Regions from separate parts of the Pseudomonas sp. GW822-FHT03F08 genome, predicted to be linked through region 4. Evidence: predicted binding sites of a transcription regulator. Region 4 holds the regulator's gene; each other region holds the start of a gene.
What was found. The regulator sigma-54, encoded in region 4, starts transcription at its own class of promoters, with help from an activator protein. The targets are predictions, from matches to a motif close to ANTGGCATNNANNTTGCTNT.

Region 1 (5,138 bases), on a different contig from region 4:
ACAGGGCAACGGTGCCCTTGCCGGACAGGTTGAGCATCAGCTCGCCGCCGGTCTGGCTGATCGTCACGCTGGTGACGGTGGCCGGCAGGTAGGTCGCCATATCGGTCGCGGTGCCGTTGATCGATGCGTTGGCCTTGACGGTATAGGTACCGGTCTTGACCAGATTGCCGTCCTTGTCCTTGCCGTCCCAGGTGAAGCTCGCGGCGCCTGCGGCGCGACTGCCCAGATCGAGGGTGCGAACAATCGTGCCGCTGCTGTCGGTGATACTGACGGTGCCGCCGGCAATCGACGACGGAACGGTGACCGAACCGGTCATGCCTTTGCTCGGATCGTCGAGCTGGACCGAGTTGGTCTGCACGATCACGTTGCGACCGACCAGCGAAGAAGCCTGCAGGGCTTGCGACGAGTTGTAATTGCCGGCCAGCGAACTCACGGTGCTGTTGAGGGTAGTAATACCCTCGAGGCTGCTGAACTGCGCCAACTGGGCAACGAATGCGCTGTTGTCCTGCGGGTCGAGCGGGTTCTGGTTTTTCAGCTGGGTTACCAGCAATTGCAGGAACGCGTCCTTGCCCAGGGCCTGGCCGCCGGTGGAACTGTTAGTGGCCGAAGCAATGCCATCGGTTGTCGAACTGGTCTTTTTCGACGAGTTCGCCAGGATGTCCTTCATGCTCAGGCTGCTGGTGGTATCGGAAACACTCATGGCAGTCGCCCCTTATTACTGACCGAGGGTCAGTACCTTCTGCATCATGGTTTTGGCCGTGTTCATCATTTCGGCGTTGGTCTGGAACGAACGGCTCGCGGAAATCATGTCAGCCATTTCTTCCACCACGTTGACGTTCGGGTAGTAGACGTAGCCCTTGGCGTCGGCGGCCGGATGGTTCGGCTCGTAGCGCGCTTCGAGGTTGCTCTGGTCTTCGACCACGCCCATGACCTGCACGCCCTGGCCGGCCGCGTCCTGGTTCTGGAACAGCGAGTTGCTGCCGCCGCTCTGGCCGCCCTGGAACATGGTGGCGAACACCGGGTGACGGGCGCGATAGGTCTGGTCGATGCTCGACGAGACGGTTTCGGCGTTGGCGATGTTCGAAGCCACGGTGTTCAAACGCGTGGTCTGTGCGCTCATGCCGCTGCCGGCAATGTTGAAAACGCTGGACAGGGACATGGATTACTCTCCGCGCAGGGCTGAAACCAGCCCTTTGAATTTGCTGTTGAGCAGCGTGAAGCTGGCCTGGAAGCCGACGGCGTTTTCCGCGTAGTTCGACTGTTCCAGCTGGGCATCAACGGTGTTCTGGTCGATCGACGGCTGCATCGGCGTGCGATACATCAGCGACTCGTCGCCATTGCCCAGACCTTCAGCTTCGATGTGACGGCTGTTGGTCATGTTCAGGGCGATAGTGCCGTTGGCATTCTTCTGGCTCTGTGCCTCGAGCACTTTGGAGAACTCCAGATCCCGAGCCTTGTAGTTCGGGGTGTCGGCGTTGGCGATGTTGTTGGCCAGGACTTCGGCACGCTGGGCGCGGAAGCCCAGGGCTTTTTCGTGAATTCCGAGCGCTTTATCGAAGCTGATGCTCATGTCGGGAACCTTCAGGTGACCGGGTTTTTCGTAACTGGGTTATAGCAAGCGTCGTGCCAGTTTTAAAAAGCCCCGGATTCCGGGGCTTTGCAGGTGATCGGCAATACGGCAATGCCAGAAAAGCGGCAACGGGTTTCCGCCGGATGCCGCTTTTCTGCCGCTTGCCGTCCCTGCAAAAACGGCCAGGCATAAAAAAACGGGAGCCCCTGAGGACTCCCGTTTTTTTGTGTTGCCGGTGCCAATCACTTCGCCTGGTAAATGATCCCCGGGCTGCACTGGACCATCTGGTAATGGTCCGGCAAACCGTTCAGCGCTTCGGAAGCGCCGAGGAACAGATAACCGCCCGGCTTCAGCGTGCTGTGGATACGCAACAGGATGTCTTTCTTCACCTCGGCGGAGAAGTAGATCAGCACGTTGCGGCAGAACACGATGTCGAACTTGCCAAGGCTTGCGTAGCTGTCGAGCAAGTTGAACGAGCGGAACTCCACCCGGTTCTTGATCGGCGCCTTGATCACCCAGCGCCCCGGCCCTTTCGGGTCGAAGTAGCGCTGCAGACGATCGGCGGACAAGCCGCGACCGATCGCCAGGCTGTCGTACTCGCCGGTCTTGCAGTTGGTCAGCATGCTGCCGGACAGATCCGTGGCAACGATCTGTACGCCCATTTTCAACTGACCGATGTTGGTCCGTTCGAACTCGTCGATCGACATCGACAGCGAATAGGGTTCCTGACCCGACGAGCACGCCGCCGACCAGATCCGCAGACGCTGGTTGGGAGCAGCCTTGATCGCTTCGGGCAGCACCTTGTTCTTCAAGACTTCAAACGGATAGGTGTCGCGAAACCACAGGGTTTCGTTGGTCGTCATGGCATCGACCACCTGCTCGCGCAAACCGCTGCGCGGCTGGGTCTGGATGCGCTGTACCAGCTCACCCAGGGACTTGATGCCTTGCTGCTCCATCAGTTTGTTGAGACGGCTCGAGACCAGGTACTGCTTGTTTTCACCGAGCAAAATGCCACAGGCTTTTTCCAGGAAGACCCGGAACTGTTCGAAATCCAAATTACCCGTAGACAAATGATGCCGCCTCTTAAATCGTGTTGATCGCCAGGGACGAAAAGTCCCTAGCTGATATCTGCTGCTTTGATCCGGTCGACTACCCGGGATGCCAGGTCATCAGGACGGAATTTGGCCAGGAAGTCATCGGCACCGACCTTCTTGACCATCGCCTGGTTGAACACACCCGACAACGAAGTATGCAGGATGATATGAAGCTTTTGCATGCGAGGGTCGCTGCGGATTTCGGCCGTCAGGGTGTACCCGTCCATCTCCGGCATTTCGATGTCGGAGATCATCATCAGGAACTCTTCTTCCGGCTTCTTGCCCTCATCGACCAGCTTGCGCAGGTAATCCAGCGCCTGCTTGCCGTCGTTCAGCGCCACCACTTCAACGCCAACCGTCTGCAGGCAACGCGTCACCTGCTTGCGCGCCACCGACGAGTCATCGACCGTCAGCACCCGCAGAGACAGCGCCTTGCTCTGAGTCTCGACATCCACCACGCCGACCGAAATCGCTTCCGGTGTCGGTGCGACTTCCGCCAGCACCTTCTCGACGTCGATGATTTCGACTAACTGATTGTCCACCCGAGTCACAGCGGTCAGGTAATGATCACGACCGGTCCCCTTGGGTGGCGGATGGATCTCTTCCCAGTTCATGTTGACGATACGTTCCACCGAGCGCACCAGGAAACCCTGGGTCTTGGTGTTGTATTCCGTGATGATCACGAACGGACTGTTCTTGTCTTTCAACGCCCCGGAGCCGGTTGCCATTGCCAGATCAAGGATCGGAATGGTCGCCCCCCGGATATTCGCCACCCCGCACACGACAGGACTGGACTTGGGCATCAGCGTCAGTTGCGGGCACTGCAGCACTTCCCGAACCTTGAACACGTTGATCCCGTAGAGTTGCTGGCCGTCGAGACGGAACAACAACAGCTCCAGGCGATTCTGCCCCACCAGTTGCGTGCGCTGGTTCACCGAATCCATTACACCAGCCATGCCCAGACTCCTACACCAACGCCAAGTGTTGTTGCGACGCACATTCATTGCTAAACGGCACGGCGCTTGCTTTTTAACTCTTATGAACATTCAAACGACATTTTTCCGACGCCTGACATCCCCCCTTCGCAGAGGACTTTGCGCGGTGTCTGCCGCTTGCCTGTTTTTCGCGGGCAGCCCTGCCATTGCTGATGCGGTTACCTTGCCTGACATGCTTATCGGCGTCACTCAGGGCTTTCTTGAATTCACCGTAGAAGACTATCTGGCTACCAGTCAAACGGAAGGGCGTTATGAAATCGAGGTCAAGCAGCTCGATCCGCGCATGCACATGCCTATGTGCGACAAGGAATTGACAGCGTCGCTGGAGAGCCCGGCACGTCCTTTGGGGCGCGTAACCGTCAAGGTTCGCTGCGAAGGCGCCTCCCCCTGGACCGTGTTCGTACCCGCTCAAGTCCGCCTGTTTCGCCCGGTCGTGACCACCACTCGCCCGCTCAAGCGCGCCGGCATCATCGAGCCTCAGGACGTGACCCTGCGCGAGCATGATGTGAGCCTGATCAACCAGGGCTTCCTGACGTCGGTGGATGAGGCGATCGGGCAAAAATTAACCCGACCAACGGTCGCCGACCAAGTAATTACCCTGGTGCATCTGGAACAGGCGGAAGTCGTTCGCAAAGGCGATCAAGTGGTGATTACCGCCCGCAGCGGCACGCTCTCCGTGCGCATGCCGGGCGAGGCCCTGTCCAACGGTGGCCTGAAAGAACAGATTCGAGTGAAAAACCTCAATTCCCAACGGGTCATCAAGGCGCAGGTCATGGCGCCGGGCCAAGTGGAAGTGGCAATGTGAGCAACGATTGGAGCAATGACAGGAAAGCCTCGTGAGGGATCGCGCAGAAAACTGGCGCCAACCTGAGCTGTTCCCTAAACTGTGCCGCAGCAGGATCTGTGCGGCGCATGCAGGCTCATTGGTAAAAGAGCCTAAAGTTTTCCAGGGGATGGCCGAGAACATGGCAAGCGTCCAAATTCCCAGAGGTTTTTAACATGGTCATCGATTTCAGCCGTTTGAACAGCTCCTCGTCACTTACGGGCAGTACACGTACCAGCACGCCTAAGGAAACCGCCGAAACCGGTACTTCCGCGACGCTGAATACCCCGGCCGAACAGGCCAGTACCGCAAAAAGCGGGGAATCGGTACACCTCAGCAATGAGGCTCAACAGTTGCAGAAGGTCACTGACAAGCTGCGCGATCAGCCTGCCGTCGACAAAGCCCGCGTGGCCGAGTTGAAAGCAGCGATTGCCGATGGCAGCTATAAAGTCGACAGCAACCGTGTAGCCAGCAAACTGCTCAACTTCGAAGCCCAGCGCTAGGCCTCGGTCAGCGCCAGGCTTTTGGACGCTTAAAACCCAAGGCCAGCCATGCACGACACTACTTTATTGCAACTGATCACCGACGACTTTGCTCCAGCTCAACAATTGCTGGAGTTACTGCAATCCGAGTCCCTCGCCTTGCACGGTCGCGAC
Region 2 (5,138 bases), on a different contig from region 4:
ATCAAACCGGACGATCACCTGCAAGCCGTAGCACTGGATGGTTTTGCCGCCGAGCTGGCCGCTGCGCCGTTGCTGAACACCAAAGGTTCCCGCGCCTGGCTGGCCATCGAAGACCCGGCCCATCCTTGGCCGCCGCTGTCGGAAGGCAAGCACAGCGCCGGACCGTTCTATCTGGTGTGGACCGATCCGCAGGCCGGCCATATCAGCCCGGAACAATGGCCGTTCGAAGTGGCGAGCATCAAACGCATGGCGCCGGTGGCCGAGCGCTTCCCTGCCCTGTTGCCGGATCCTGCGTTGAAGGCCGATGACCCGGTGAATCAGGGTTTTGCGCTGTTCCAGAAGAACTGTCTGGCCTGCCATCGCCTGAATGGCGCGGGGGATGCGCAATTCGGACCGGACCTGAATATTCCCTACAGCCCGACCGAGTATTTCGGCGCGGACTTCCTCAAGCGCTACATCCGCGATCCGCAGAGTTTGCGCCAGTGGCCGCAAGCGAAGATGCCAGGGTTTTCCGCCGAGGTATTACCGGAGGCGGATCTGCAGAAACTGGTGGGATACTTACAGCACATGGCCGGGCGCAAGGTTGCGCCCGCCAAGTAACCCGACTACGTCGTTTACTGCTGTTGCACCGAGATGATTGGCGCTGGTGTCGGCGACACCAGCACTTTCGCGTGCATCTGCTCTGACCCACCGCCCCGACGCATGCCCCGCACCGGGCAGGCGTCGAGGTAATCCAGGCCCACCGCCAGTTTCAGGTGCCGCTCCGGCCGGGCCAGTTCATTGGTCACGTCAAAGCTGTACCAGGCGTCATCGATCCAGGCCTCGGCCCAGGCGTGACTGGCCAGATGCTCGCAATCCTCGCTGTACAGATAACCCGACACATACCGCGACGGCACACCGAGGCTGCGCGCGCAGGCCAGAAACGCGTGTGCGTGGTCCTGGCAAACACCCGCCCGCCCGGCAAACGCCTCGGCGGCGCTGGTGTCGACTTCGGTGGAGCCAGGCTTATAGGTCATGTGCTGATTCAGGCCATGCATCAGATCGATCAGTGCATTGCGGTCGCGTCGTTGCTTGCAGGACTTCTCGGCAAACGCCCGCAGCGCCTCGTCCGCCTCGGTGAGGCGGGTGAAGCGCAGGAATGGCAGCGCCGACTGGCTCTCGTGTTCCGCCTCGCGCAACTCGTCGATATCGACCTGCCCACGAGCACCGATGATGATCGCTTCGTGGGGTTCGTCCATCGTCAGCACGTGCAGAATGTTGCCGAACGGATCGAGCTGGGCGCGCACCGGGCGCGGCAGGTCGAGCTGCCAGCTCAGCACATGCTGACGCTCGCTGTCGTGAGGTGTCAGACGCAGGTACTGGATGCTCGCCCGCACCTGATCTTCGTAGTGATAGGTGGTCTCGTGGCTGATGGAAAGTCTCATGCGGCCTCCAGGTAGGAACTGTGAATGGCGTTGCCCAACTGGCGCACCAGCGGGATGAACTCGGTGAGCCAGGCGTGCAGCCCTTCCTCGAGGATTTCGTGGATGCCGGTGTAACGCAGGCGTGCGTCCATTTCCGCCGCCAGTCGTTGCGCAGGACGACCGTTGGCCCCCGGCAGTTGCGCGAGGATCTGGTCGATCTCCTCGGTGCAGGCCCGCAGCGAGCGCGGCACGTCGGCACGCAACAGCAGCAGCTCGGCGACATGCCGGGCGCCGGGCGCGTCGCGGTAGATTTCGGTGTAGGCCTCGAACGAGGACAAGGCCCGCAACAAGGCACTCCATTGGTAATAGGCGTGGGCGGTGCCATCGCTGACCGCTTCGGCCTGATCGCCGGCCATTTCATAGCGGGCGTCTAGCAGGCGCAAAGTGTTGTCGGCCCGCTCGATGAACGTGCCCAACCGGATGAAACGAAACGCATCGTTGCGCATGATGGTGCCGTAGGACGCCCCGCGGAACAGGTGCGAACGTTCCTTGATCCACTCACAGAAACGGCTCATGCCATAGCGGCTGAGGCCCTGGTTGGCGATCCCGCGGATCTCCAGCCAGGTGGCGTTGATGTTCTCCCACATGTCGGCGGTGATCCGACCGCGCACCGCGTGGGCACTGGCTCGCGCCGCGCCGAGGCAGCTATAGATGCTCGCCGGGTTGGCCGCGTCGAGCGCGAAGAAGTGCAGCAATCGCTCAGCATGCAACTCGCCGTGGCGTTCCAGGTAGTCGTCCAGCGTGCCGGTGATCAGCAGCGGCATCGCCAGTTCGTGCAGACCGTCGCCACGGCCGTCCTGCGGCATCAGCGACAGCGAATAGCTGACATCGAGCATGCGGGCGAGGTTTTCCGCCCGCTCCAGGTAACGCGACATCCAGTACAGATCCGAGGCAGTTCTACTTAACATGGCAGGCTTCCTTCAATCCTCGACCACCCAGGTGTCCTTGGTTCCGCCGCCCTGGGATGAATTCACCACCAGAGAGCCTTCACGCAGGGCGACACGGGTCAAACCGCCGGGCACAACCCGGGTTTCGCGGCCGGACAATACGAACGGGCGCAGGTCGATATGGCGCGGCGCAATGCCGTTTTCGACAAAGGTCGGACAGGTCGACAGCGACAGCGTCGGTTGCGCGATGTACGCGTGGGGCTTGGCCTTGATCCGCTCGCGGAACGCATCGATTTCCGCCGTTGTTGCCGCCGGCCCCACGAGCATTCCGTAGCCGCCGGAGCCCTGGGTTTCCTTGACCACCAGATCCGGAAGATTGGCCAGCACATGGGAAAGTTCAGACGGATTGCGGCATTGCCACGTCGGCACGTTCTTCAGGATCGGCTCTTCATCAAGGTAGAAACGGATCATCTCGGTGACGAACGGATACACCGACTTATCGTCCGCCACGCCGGTGCCGATCGCATTGGCCAGCACCACATTGCCGGAGCGATACGACGACAACAGTCCCGGCACGCCGAGCATCGAATCCGGGCGGAACGCCAACGGATCGAGGAAGGCGTCGTCGAGCCGGCGGTAGATCACGTCCACCGCTTTCGGGCCATCGGTGGTGCGCATGAAGACCTTGTCGTCGCGCACGAACAGATCGGCACCTTCGACCAGCTCGACGCCCATTTCCCGGGCCAGAAACGCATGCTCGAAAAACGCGCTGTTGAACCGCCCCGGTGTCAGCACCACCACACTCGGGTCGTCGATGGGGCTTGAGCTTTTCAGGGTGTCGAGCAGCAGGTTCGGGTAATGGTCGATCGGGGCGATGCGCTGGGCCGCGAACAGCTCGGGGAACAGGCGCATCATCATCTTGCGGTCTTCGAGCATGTAGCTCACGCCGCTGGGCGTGCGCAGGTTGTCCTCGAGCACGTAATACGTGCCGTCGCCGTCGCGCACCAGATCGACGCCAGAGATGTGCGAATAGATATCGCGGTGCAGATCCAGCCCCTGCATCGCCAACTGGTATTGCTCGTTGGCCAGCACCTGCTCGGCGGGAATGATCCCGGCCTTGATGATGCGCTGCTCGTGATAGAGGTCGGCGAGGAACATGTTCAACGCCTTGACGCGCTGGATGCAGCCGCGCTCGACGATCCGCCACTCGCTGGCGGGAATGCTGCGCGGAATGGTGTCGAAGGGAATCAGGCGTTCTGTCCCTTGCTCGTCCCCGTAGAGCGTGAAAGTGATCCCGGCACGATGGAACAGCAGATCGGCCTCGCGTCGCCGCTGGGCCAACAGCTCGTCAGGCGTATCGGCCAGCCAGCGGGCAAACTCCCGGTAATGCGGGCGGACCTGGCCGCCGGCATCGTACATTTCATCAAAATAGGTGCGGATCATGCCGTACTCCTTGTCACCCCGGACATACAGGCCTTCGCAAGGCCCGTGCCATCGGCATAAACGCTTTGATTTCAATCGGTTGGATATTCACGCCACAAACACCGCACCATTCCTGTGCGGCAAATGCCCCAACCTGATCGCCCCCGCCTCATTGCGACGCAGTGCAGTCGCCTATCACCAGCATAGTCAGAGTTGATTTCACTGCCCGGCGGCGCCTGCGGATAATCCGCACATCCGCTGCGAAACGTCCCTGACGAAGTGCGCAGCCCAACTGATCCGGCTTGCCCTGGCAGCCCTACCGGCCGTAACTCTGACCGGTTTCCTCTCCTTCCGGTCTTCCCTTTCAGCCACCTCTCCCGGTGGCTTTTTTTTGCGCCGGATTCTTGTTTCAGGGTTTTGCCGGGCGATGTTCAGGGTCCAGAAACGACAACGGCCGACCCGAAGGTCAGCCGTTGCTCGACGTGTTGCGAGGGTTATCAGTTCAAACGATGGCGGTTGCGCACCTCCTGCTTCACGCCCCAGCCTTCGATGATGCCGCCCAGTGGCTCGACCACCGCCGAAAAGCCCTGTTCGAAATCGCCAATGTCGTCGTAGGTTGCGTACATCACCTTGCTCAATTCCAGGGACCACGCGCCGTCGTCGCGCGCACTGACCTGGGCATTGATGGATTCACCGCGAAACTTGCCTGCCGCCCTGCGCGCCCGCTCCTCGTCCGGGAAAATGGCGTAGAACTCGATGGGATGGAACCGGGAAAAATCGAAACCGCCTTCTTTCATGCGGCGCAGCACGCTGCTGCTGATGTCTTCTTGATAGGCTGTGCTCATGAACGTCCCCCTCGCATAGATGGATAGACTTTCCGTATTCCCTGCACCTGGCCGAACGGCTCAAGCGCTACGACAACCGTGTTGCCGGCGGGAAACAAGCATGTAGCTGACAAGACCAGACCTTAGCGATCCGTTCGCTGATCTCGCTTGCAGAGTAGCCCCAAGATAGAGCCGCTGCCAAGGCCTGGTGCGTTACGGACAAGAAGATTTTCAGATGGGCGTGATGCTGCGGATTTCGATGCTGTTCTGGGTTTTCAGGCTTTTGGCGCCTGCATCGGAGGTGCGCCCTTCCAGATCGTTCAGATCCAGTGCGGCGACGACAGGAAGGAGTCGTTCCTTGATCAATCGAGCGGCCTCATCGTCGCTGGGGCATTCCGCGCGCTCGAAGATTTCATCGACAATTTCACCGTGATCATCCACGAAAGTGACTTTCCACTTTTGCATTGGTGCCTCCTCGAACAAACCCGCAAATGGGCTCATATCTATCTCGACTTTTGTCAGGATTGATCGTTCAAAAGCTT
Region 3 (5,138 bases), on a different contig from region 4:
GTGCGAACCTTGATTTCTTCTTCGGATTTCAGCGCGATGTAGGCGTCGATGAAGTCGTCGGAGAACACGCCGCCCTTGGTCAGGAACGCGCGGCCCTTGTCCAGCTCTTCCAGGGCTTCTTTCAGGCTGCCGCAAACTTGCGGGATCTCTTTCGCCTCTTCAGGCGGCAGGTCGTACAGGTTTTTGTCAGCCGCATCGCCTGGGTGGATCTTGTTCTGGATACCGTCCAGACCGGCCATCAGCAGTGCTGCGAAAGCCAGGTACGGGTTGGCAGCCGGATCCGGGAAACGTGCTTCGATACGACGGCCACGTGGGCTGTTGACGTAAGGAATACGGATCGAGGCGGAACGGTTGCGAGCCGAGTAGGCCAGCATCACCGGAGCTTCGAAACCTGGCACCAGACGCTTGTAGGAGTTGGTGGCCGGGTTGGTGAAGCCGTTCAGGGCCTTACCGTGCTTGATGATACCGCCGATGAAGTACAGGGCGGTTTCGGACAGGCCGGCATAGCCTTCGCCAGCGAAGGTGTTCTTGCCATCTTTGGCGATGGACATGTGAACGTGCATACCCGAACCGTTATCGCCGTACAGAGGCTTCGGCATGAAGGTCGCGGTGCGGCCATAGGCATCGGCCACGTTGTGTACAACGTATTTCAGAGTCTGAACTTCGTCAGCTTTCTTCACCAGGGTGTTGAACTTGACACCAATTTCGTTTTGACCGGCAGTTGCCACTTCGTGGTGGTGAACTTCAACGGTCTGACCCATCTCTTCCAGTGCGTTGCACATGGCGGTACGGATTTCGTGGTCGTGGTCGAACGGCGGAACCGGGAAGTAGCCGCCTTTCACGCCTGGACGGTGGCCTTTGTTGCCGCCTTCCACGTCCTGGTCGGACATCCACGAGCCTTGCTCGGAGTAGATCTTGAACATCGAGCCGGAGATGTCGGACTTGAACTTCACTTCGTCGAAGATGAAGAACTCAGGCTCTGGACCGGCGAAAACGGTGTCACCGATACCGGTGGTCTTCAGATATTCCTCGGCACGGTGGGCGATGGCGCGCGGGTCGCGATCGTAGCCTTGCATGGTCGACGGTTCGATGATGTCGCAGACCAGGATCAGGGTCGGCTCTTCGGTGAACGGGTCGAGAACGGCGGTTTCGTCGTCCGGCAGCAGGATCATGTCGGAGGCTTCGATGCCTTTCCAGCCAGCGATGGAGGAACCGTCGAACATCTTGCCAACTTCGAAGAAGTCGTCTTCCAGCGCATCGCGAGCCGGCATGGTCACGTGGTGCTGAGTGCCTTTGGTGTCCGTGAAGCGCAGATCAATCCACTTGACGTCATGATCTTTGATGAGTTGAACCGACTTCGACATAGTGTCCTCCGGGTGGCTTAGGGCTGGTAGTGGATGCCCTTAAATGTTGGTGATGCCGGCGCGAATACTCTGCCAAGGCAACCTGCCTCACAAGGGAGCAAATTGCATGCCAGTGCCCCAGCATGGGTTTTTTGCCCCAAATTCACGCTTATAAAGGTGCGAAGTGCATAAAGGGTGAAAATCTCGCCCTTTAATGTAGCGCTTTAAGTCGAAAATGACCCGTTTTGGTGCATGCAAAACCTTCTGCACATTAACTGGTTAAACCTTGAGCAATTTCCGCTATAATCCGCGCCCCCCTTTTTCGGCTGGCCCTGCGCGCGCTGTTTTCATGAAACTAATCGTAAAAGTCTTCCCCGAGATCACCATCAAAAGCCGACCTGTCCGGACGAAATTCATCCGCCAGCTGGCCAAGAACATCCGCACCGTGCTCCGCGACCTGGACCCGGCCGTGGTGGTGAACGGTGTGTGGGACAATCTCGAGCTGGAAACCCGCGTTACCGACCCCAAGGCCCTGAAAGAGATGGGCGAGCGCCTGACCTGCATGCCGGGTATCGCGCACTTTCTGCAGATCGACGAGTACCCGCTGGGCGACTTCGACGACATCACCGAGAAGTGCAAAGAGCACTACGGCGATGCACTGGCCGGGAAGATTTTCTCGGTGCGCTGCAAACGTGCGGGCAAGCATGCGTTCAGCTCGATGGACGTCGAAAAATACGTCGGCAGCAAGCTGCGCCGTGAGTGCGGTGCTGCCGGAATCGACTTGAAACAGCCGGAAATCGAAGTCCGCATCGAAGTTCGCGACAAACGGTTGTTCGTGATCCACAGCCAGCACAATGGCATCGGCGGCTACCCGCTCGGTGCGCTGGAGCAGACGCTGGTATTGATGTCCGGCGGCTTTGACTCGACGGTTGCCGCCTACCAGATCATGCGTCGCGGCCTGATGGCGCACTTCTGCTTCTTCAATCTGGGCGGTCGTGCCCACGAATTGGGCGTGATGGAAGTCGCGCATTTCATCTGGAAGAAGTACGGCAGCTCGCAACGCGTGCTATTTGTCAGTGTTCCGTTCGAAGAAGTGTTGGGCGAAATTCTCGGCAAAGTCGATAACAGTCATATGGGCGTCGTATTGAAGCGTATGATGTTGCGCGCGTCCTCGGCCATCGCCGAGCGTCTGCACATTGATGCGCTGGTCACCGGCGAGGCGATCTCCCAGGTGTCGAGCCAGACGCTGCCGAACCTGTCGGTGATCGATTGCGTGACCGACAAACTGGTCCTGCGTCCGCTGATCGTCGCCCACAAGCAGGACATCATCGACACGGCCAACGAGATCGGCACCGCCGATTTCGCCCGGCACATGCCGGAGTACTGCGGGGTCATTTCGGTCAATCCGAAGACCGCCGCCAAGCGTGGTCGCGTTGAGCACGAAGAGCAGGAATTCGACATGGCGGTGCTTGAGCGTGCGCTCGCAAACGCCAGACTGGTGCCGATCGATCGGGTGATCGACGAATTGGGCCAGGATTTGCAAATCGAAGAAGTCAGCGAAGCACTGGCCGGCCAGATCGTCATCGACATCCGTCACCCGGATGCCGCCGAGGATGAGCCGCTGGAGCTCGAGGGCATAGAAGTACAGACGATGCCGTTCTACGCAGTGAACGCTCGTTTCAAGGAGCTGGATCCGACTCGCCAGTACCTGCTGTATTGCGACAAAGGCGTGATGAGTCGCCTGCATGCTCACCATTTGCTCAGTGAGGGGCATGCCAATGTGCGCGTTTATCGACCGAGCTAAGTGCCCGGGGCTGTTTGCCTGTGGCCTGCGTCACCGGCCCCCCGACACCGCCGTCAAGCTGTAACGGCCATGCCGGACACTACTGCTAATCGCTGCCAAGACTTGTCAGCAAACCGAATCCTCTGATCGAGATACACAAGTGATCGAAAATCTACGCAACATCGCCATCATTGCCCACGTTGACCATGGTAAAACCACCCTGGTAGACAAACTCCTGCGTCAATCCGGCACTCTGGAGCGCAACGAGCTCAACGACGAGCGCGTGATGGACTCCAACGACCAGGAAAAAGAGCGCGGCATTACCATTCTGGCGAAAAACACCGCCATCAACTGGAACGGCTACCACATCAACATCGTGGACACCCCGGGCCACGCCGACTTCGGCGGCGAAGTTGAGCGCGTAATGTCCATGGTTGACTCCGTGCTGCTGCTGGTCGACGCTCAAGACGGCCCTATGCCGCAAACCCGTTTCGTGACCAAGAAGGCTTTCGAAGCCGGCCTGCGTCCAATCGTGGTTATCAACAAGGTTGACCGTCCGGGCGCGCGTCCTGATTGGGTTCTGGACCAGATCTTCGATCTGTTCGACAACCTGGGCGCAACCGAAGAACAACTGGACTTCCAGGTTGTTTACGCTTCGGCCCTGAACGGCATCGCCGGTCTGGACCACACCGCCATGGCGGAAGACATGACCCCGCTGTACCAAGCGGTTGTCGACCACGTTCCAGCGCCTGCTGTTGACCGTGACGGCCCGTTCCAGATGCAGATCTCCGCTCTGGACTACAACAGCTTCCTGGGTGTTATCGGTGTTGGCCGTATCGCTCGTGGTCGCGTCAAGCCGAACACTCCGGTTGTCGCTATCGACGCCAACGGCAAGCGCCGCAACGGCCGTATCCTGAAGCTGATGGGTCACCACGGTCTGCACCGCATCGACGTTGAAGAAGCAGCGGCCGGCGACATCGTCTGCATCAGCGGTTTCGACGAGCTGTTCATCTCCGACACCCTGTGTGACATCAACACCGTCGAGGCGATGAAGCCTCTGACCGTTGACGAGCCAACCGTTTCCATGACCTTCCAGGTAAACGACTCGCCTTTCTGCGGTAAAGAAGGCAAGTTCGTGACCTCCCGTAACATCAAGGATCGTCTGGACAAAGAGCTGCTGTACAACGTTGCACTGCGCGTTGAAGAAGGCGACTCGGCTGACAAGTTCAAGGTTTCCGGCCGTGGTGAGCTGCACCTCTCGGTACTGATCGAAACCATGCGTCGCGAAGGCTTCGAGCTGGCCCTGGGCCGTCCTGAAGTGATCATCCGTGAAGTTGACGGCGTGAAGCAGGAACCGTTCGAAAACGTAACCATCGACATCCCTGAAGAATCCCAGGGCAAGGTCATGGAAGAGATGGGTCTGCGTAAAGGCGACCTGAGCAACATGGTGCCGGATGGCAAGGGCCGTGTTCGTCTGGAATACAACATCCCTGCTCGCGGTCTGATCGGTTTCCGTAACCAGTTCCTGACCCTGACCAACGGTGCTGGCATCCTGACCTCGATCTTCGATCGTTACGCTCCAGTGAAGTCGGGCCACATGTCCGGCCGTCAGAACGGCGTTCTGGTTTCGGTTGAAACCGGCAAGGCGCTGACCTACTCCCTGGAAACCCTGCAGGCTCGTGGCAAGCTGTTCGTAGAACACGGCCAGGAGATCTACAACGGTCAGATCGTTGGTCAGAACTCCCGCGACAACGACCTGGGTGTAAACCCAACCAAAGGCAAGAAGCTCGACAACATGCGTGCTTCGGGTAAAGACGAAACCATCGCTCTGGTTCCACCTGTTCGCTTCACCCTGGAACAGGCTCTGGAATACATCCAGGAAGACGAGCTGTGCGAAGTTACTCCTAAGTCCATCCGTCTTCGCAAGAAGATCCTGGACGAAAGCGAGCGTACCCGCGCTGCCAAGAAAGCCAAGGCGTAATTTAGCCCAGGCTTAAAAAAACGCCCCCGGT
Region 4 (5,138 bases):
GAGGACGATCGCCCGATCGGCGCCTTCAACCTCTCCGACCTGCTGCGCGCAGGAGTGATGTAAATGAGCACCGATCTGCTGCAACGCGGCAAAGCCATCAAACTGGCGGTTTTCGACGTCGACGGCGTCCTCACCGACGGGCGCCTGTACTTCCTTGAAGACGGCAGCGAGTTCAAGACCTTCAATACGCTCGACGGCCAGGGCATCAAGATGTTGATGAACGCCGGCGTGCAAACGGCCATCATCAGCGGTCGCAAGACCCCGGTGGTCGAACGCCGGGCGAAAAACCTGGGCATTCCGCACCTGTTTCAGGGTCGTGAAGACAAACTCGTCGTCCTCGACGGCCTTCTCGAGCAACTGGGCCTAAGCTATGAACAGGTCGCCTATCTCGGCGACGATCTGCCCGACCTGCCAGTGATTCGCCGGGTAGGGCTGGGGATGGCGGTGGCCAACGCTGCCGCTTTTGTGCGCGAGCACGCCCATGGCGTCACTCAGGCCCGTGGTGGCGAGGGTGCCGCCCGTGAATTCTGCGAACTGATCCTGCGCGCCCAGGGCAGCCTCGATGCCGCCAATAACGCGTATTTGTGAGTCAAACCATGTTTAGCAAAAAGTTTCGCAACATACTGCTGTTCGGTTGCATCGCGGCCATTTTCGGCGCGGTCGGCTACTGGAACATCAGCCCGGAACGCTTCCTCGACAAGCCTCCTGTCTCGGCAGAAGAGAGCCCGATCGACTGGTATGCGACCAACACCCACACCTTGCAATACCTGGAAGACGGCAAGGTGCAGTACGAAATGACTTCCGACAAGGCCGAGCACGTCAAGGCGACCGACATTACACTGGTCACCAAGCCCGACCTGAACATGTATCGCGGCACCGACTTTCCGTGGCACGTGACCAGCGAGCGCGGTGAAGTGAATTCCGGTGGCACCGAGGTCGAGCTGATCGACTCGGTTCGCGTCAAGCGCACCGATGAAAAGAACCGCGACACCCTGATCACCTCCACTCGCATGACAGTGTTCCCGCAGCAACAATATGCGCAGACCCAGCAACCCGTTAGAATCGACGGCGCTGGCGGTGTATCGACCGGCGTGGGAATGAAAGCGTATTTGAAGGAAAGCAGGATACACCTGCTATCGAACGTAAGAGGACAGTATGAGGCTCGTTAAAACCCTCCCTATTTTGCTCAGTCTGGGCGCAGCACTGGGAAGCGTGAGCGCCTGGGCTCTGCCGAACGATCAAGAGCAGCCAATCCGCATTCAGGCCGACGATGCCCAGCTGGACGACAAGAATGGCGTTGCCACCTATAAAGGTGACGTGATCATCACTCAGGGTTCGATGATCGTCAAAGGCAACACCGTGACCATCACCCGCACCCCGACCGGTGATATCGACGTCGTGACCTCGGTGGGCAACCTTGCCTACTTCGAGCAGTTGCAGACGGCTGGCGACACCAAACCTGTACAGGGCTGGGGCGTGACCATCCAGTACCACGCCGCGCAAAACCGCGTTGTGCTGATCGACAAGGCGAAAGTCGTCGACAAGGACAACAACACCACTCAGGGCGAGAAAATCGTCTATGACACGGTGAAAAAGCTGGCCAGCGCGGGTCGTGCCACCGGCAACAAGGTCACCGAAGCGCGTCCGCGCATTGACATGGTGATCCAGCCGAAGAAGAAAACCGACGAGAAATCCCAGTAATGGCAACTCTGAAAGCTCAGCACCTGGCCAAGGCCTATAAAAGCCGCCAGGTCGTGCGCGATGTCAGCCTGTCGATCGACAGCGGTCAGATCGTCGGACTGCTCGGCCCCAACGGCGCCGGCAAGACCACCTGCTTCTACATGATCGTCGGCCTGGTGCAGGCCGATCAGGGTCGCGTGCTGATCGACGACCTGGATGTCAGCCACCAGCCGATGCACGGTCGCGCCAAGGCCGGTATCGGCTATCTGCCGCAGGAAGCGTCGATCTTTCGCAAACTGTCGGTGGCCGACAACATCATGGCCATCCTCGAGACCCGTCAGGAGCTCGACAAGGCCGGTCGTCGCAAGGAGCTGGAAAGCCTGCTGCAGGAGTTCCACATCAGCCACATCCGCGACAACCTCGGCATGAGCCTGTCCGGTGGCGAGCGTCGCCGGGTGGAAATCGCCCGCGCACTGGCCACCGCACCGAAGTTCATCCTGCTCGACGAACCGTTCGCCGGTGTCGACCCGATCTCCGTGGGTGACATCAAGCAGATCATTCACCACCTCAAGGCCAAGGGCATCGGTGTGTTGATCACCGACCACAACGTCCGCGAGACGCTGGATATCTGTGAAACGGCCTACATCGTCAATGACGGCCAACTGATCGCCGAAGGCGACTCCGCGACCATCCTCGCCAACGATCTGGTGAAGGAAGTGTATCTGGGTCACGAGTTCCGCCTGTAAGCGCGACAGCATTCGACCAGCCGTCCGGGTGCTGTAACGTTGAAGCGCACTTTTATACGCTTTTATTGTTACAGCGCTCTAGGCAAACACGACAGTTTCAGGCATATAATTTGCTTAAGTTTGGCGCTTCGGCGCCCTGTAGTGGATGGCGCATAGCGCCGGCGAATAAGGTGTTAAGCCCCTGCCATGAAACCATCGCTAGTCTTGAGAATGGGCCAGCAGCTGACGATGACACCGCAGCTGCAACAGGCCATCCGCCTGCTCCAATTGTCGACCCTGGATCTGCAACAGGAAATCCAGGAGGCTCTGGAATCCAATCCGATGCTCGAACGCCAGGAAGACGGCGACGACTTCGACAACTCCGATCCCATGGCCGACAACGCCGAACAGAAGCCCAACACCGAGATCCAGGAACCCTCCTATCAGGAGACCGCACCGACGGTCGACAATCTAGAGGATGGCGAATGGAACGAGCGAATCCCCAACGAACTCCCCGTCGACACCGCCTGGGAAGACGTCTACCAGACCAGCGCCAGCAGCCTGCCGAGCAGCGATGACGACGAGTGGGACTTCACCACCCGTACCTCCGCCGGCGAGAGCCTGCAAAGCCACCTGCTGTGGCAGTTGAACCTGGCGCCGATGTCTGACACCGATCGCCTGATCGCCGTCACCCTGATCGACTGCATCAACAATCAGGGCTACCTCGACGAAACCCTCGAAGAAATTCTCGACGCCTTCGATCCGGAGCTCGACATCGAGCTGGACGAGATCGAAGCCGTCCTGCACCGCATCCAGCAATTCGAACCTGCCGGCATTGGCGCACGCAACCTGGGCGAATGCCTGCTGCTGCAATTGCGCCAGCTGTCGGCCAAGACCCCTTGGCTGGCGGAAGCCAAGCGTCTGGTCACCGATTACATCGACCTGCTCGGCAGCCGCGACTACAGCCAGCTGATGCGCCGCATGAAGCTCAAGGAAGATGAATTGCGCCAGGTCATCGAACTGGTGCAGAGCCTCAACCCGCGCCCCGGTTCGCAGATCGAGTCCACCGAAGCCGAGTACGTGGTGCCTGACGTCATCGTACGCAAGGACAACGAGCGCTGGCTGGTCGAACTGAACCAGGAATCGGTGCCGCGCCTGCGGGTCAACGCCCAGTACGCCGGTTTCGTGCGCCGCGCCGACACCAGCGCCGACAACACCTTCATGCGCAATCAGTTGCAGGAAGCCCGCTGGTTCATCAAGAGCCTGCAGAGCCGCAACGAAACCCTGATGAAAGTGGCCACCCAGATCGTCGAGCATCAGCGCGGCTTTCTTGAATACGGCGACGAAGCCATGAAGCCTCTCGTGCTGCATGACATCGCCGAAGCGGTGGGCATGCACGAGTCGACGATTTCCCGGGTGACCACGCAAAAATTCATGCATACCCCCCGGGGCATTTATGAACTGAAATACTTTTTCTCCAGCCACGTCAGCACCTCCGAAGGCGGCGAATGCTCGTCCACGGCGATCCGCGCGATCATCAAGAAACTGGTTGCCGCGGAAAATCAGAAAAAGCCGTTGAGTGACAGCAAGATCGCTGGTTTACTGGAGGCACAAGGCATTCAGGTGGCTCGCCGCACCGTCGCCAAGTACCGCGAATCCCTCGGGATCGCGCCTTCGAGCGAACGCAAGCGGTTGATGTAAGCCACGTTACAGCGTTCCAGTGGCAGGCTCTTCGGCCTGCCGCTTTATGCACTGGCAACGAAGGAGAAGCTGTATGCAAGTCAACATCAGTGGACACCAACTGGAAGTTACCCAACCTCTCCGTGAGTACGTTGAGCAAAAGCTCAAGAGGCTTGAGGGGCATTTCGACAAGATCACCAACGTGCAAGTCACGATGTGCGTCGAGAAGCTGAAGCAGAAAATCGAAGCCACGCTGCATATTCCCGGTAACGAGGTCGTCGCAAACGCGGAACATACCGATATGTACGCAGCGATCGACGCGCTGACCGACAAGCTTGATAAACAACTCAAAAAGCATAAGGAAAAGACCCAGAGCCTGCTTCAGGGCGCTACCGGTCGATAACCCCCACCCCCATGATCCGACTTGAAAGCATCCTGACCCCCGGCCGTTCCCTCGTGAACGTGCCGGGCGGCAGCAAAAAGAAAGCCCTCGAACAAATTGCCAACCTGATCGCCCGGGAAGTACCGGATCTGGAGATGCAAGATGTCTTCGAGGCACTGATTGCCCGTGAAAAACTCGGCTCGACCGGTTTTGGCAACGGCATCGCCATTCCCCATTGCCGCCTCAAGGGTTGCGAATCCCCCATCAGCGCCTTGATGCACCTTGAAGCACCCATCGATTTCGACGCCATCGATGGTGCACCGGTCGACCTGCTGTTCGTGCTGCTGGTCCCGGAAGCCGCCACCGATGCGCACCTGGAACTGCTGCGCCAGATCGCCAGCATGCTCGACCGCAAGGACGTACGCGAAAAATTGCGTCGCGCCACCACCAACGAAGCCTTGTATCAGGTTGTCCTGGACGAGCAAAACGGGCACTAAACATGCGCTTGATCATCGTCAGTGGCCGCTCCGGCTCGGGCAAAAGTACCGCTCTGGATGTCCTCGAGGACAACGGCTACTACTGCATCGACAATTTGCCTGCCGGCCTGCTCCCGGAACTGGCGGAGCGCGCACTGATTCATACGGAACTGTCTCAGCCACTGGTCGCGGTAT

Region 1: flgB (flagellar basal body rod protein FlgB) is a predicted target of sigma-54. The motif match lies at 1,612-1,631, and genes of this name have one in related genera.
Region 2: AC1RME_RS15525 (circularly permuted type 2 ATP-grasp protein) is a predicted target of sigma-54. The motif match lies at 3,827-3,846, and genes of this name have one in related genera.
Region 3: glnA (glutamate--ammonia ligase) is a predicted target of sigma-54. The motif match lies at 1,459-1,478, and genes of this name have one in related genera.

What each region holds. Positions count from the first base shown of each region.
Region 1 is NZ_JBXANC010000006.1:66,969-72,106, forward strand. It holds gene flgD (flagellar hook assembly protein FlgD) at 1-700, opposite strand, end outside; gene flgC (flagellar basal body rod protein FlgC) at 716-1,159, opposite strand; gene flgB (flagellar basal body rod protein FlgB) at 1,163-1,570, opposite strand; gene cheR (protein-glutamate O-methyltransferase CheR) at 1,813-2,640, opposite strand; gene AC1RME_RS16175 (chemotaxis protein CheV) at 2,688-3,620, opposite strand; gene flgA (flagellar basal body P-ring formation chaperone FlgA) at 3,703-4,464, shown strand; gene flgM (flagellar biosynthesis anti-sigma factor FlgM) at 4,659-4,985, shown strand; gene AC1RME_RS16190 (flagella synthesis protein FlgN) at 5,034-5,138, shown strand, end outside.
Region 2 is NZ_JBXANC010000005.1:461,750-466,887, forward strand. It holds gene AC1RME_RS15510 (c-type cytochrome) at 1-600, shown strand, start outside; gene AC1RME_RS15515 (transglutaminase family protein) at 615-1,424, opposite strand; gene AC1RME_RS15520 (alpha-E domain-containing protein) at 1,421-2,371, opposite strand; gene AC1RME_RS15525 (circularly permuted type 2 ATP-grasp protein) at 2,384-3,793, opposite strand; gene AC1RME_RS15530 (ribonuclease E inhibitor RraB) at 4,270-4,617, opposite strand; gene AC1RME_RS15535 (hypothetical protein) at 4,828-5,061, opposite strand.
Region 3 is NZ_JBXANC010000004.1:404,257-409,394, reverse strand. It holds gene glnA (glutamate--ammonia ligase) at 1-1,364, opposite strand, end outside; gene thiI (tRNA uracil 4-sulfurtransferase ThiI) at 1,693-3,147, shown strand; gene typA (translational GTPase TypA) at 3,287-5,107, shown strand.
Region 4 is NZ_JBXANC010000012.1:38,046-43,183, reverse strand. It holds gene AC1RME_RS25870 (KpsF/GutQ family sugar-phosphate isomerase) at 1-63, shown strand, start outside; gene AC1RME_RS25865 (KdsC family phosphatase) at 64-588, shown strand; gene lptC (LPS export ABC transporter periplasmic protein LptC) at 597-1,169, shown strand; gene lptA (lipopolysaccharide transport periplasmic protein LptA) at 1,156-1,701, shown strand; gene lptB (LPS export ABC transporter ATP-binding protein) at 1,701-2,426, shown strand; gene AC1RME_RS25845 (RNA polymerase factor sigma-54) at 2,613-4,106, shown strand; gene hpf (ribosome hibernation-promoting factor, HPF/YfiA family) at 4,180-4,488, shown strand; gene ptsN (PTS IIA-like nitrogen regulatory protein PtsN) at 4,500-4,964, shown strand; gene rapZ (RNase adapter RapZ) at 4,967-5,138, shown strand, end outside.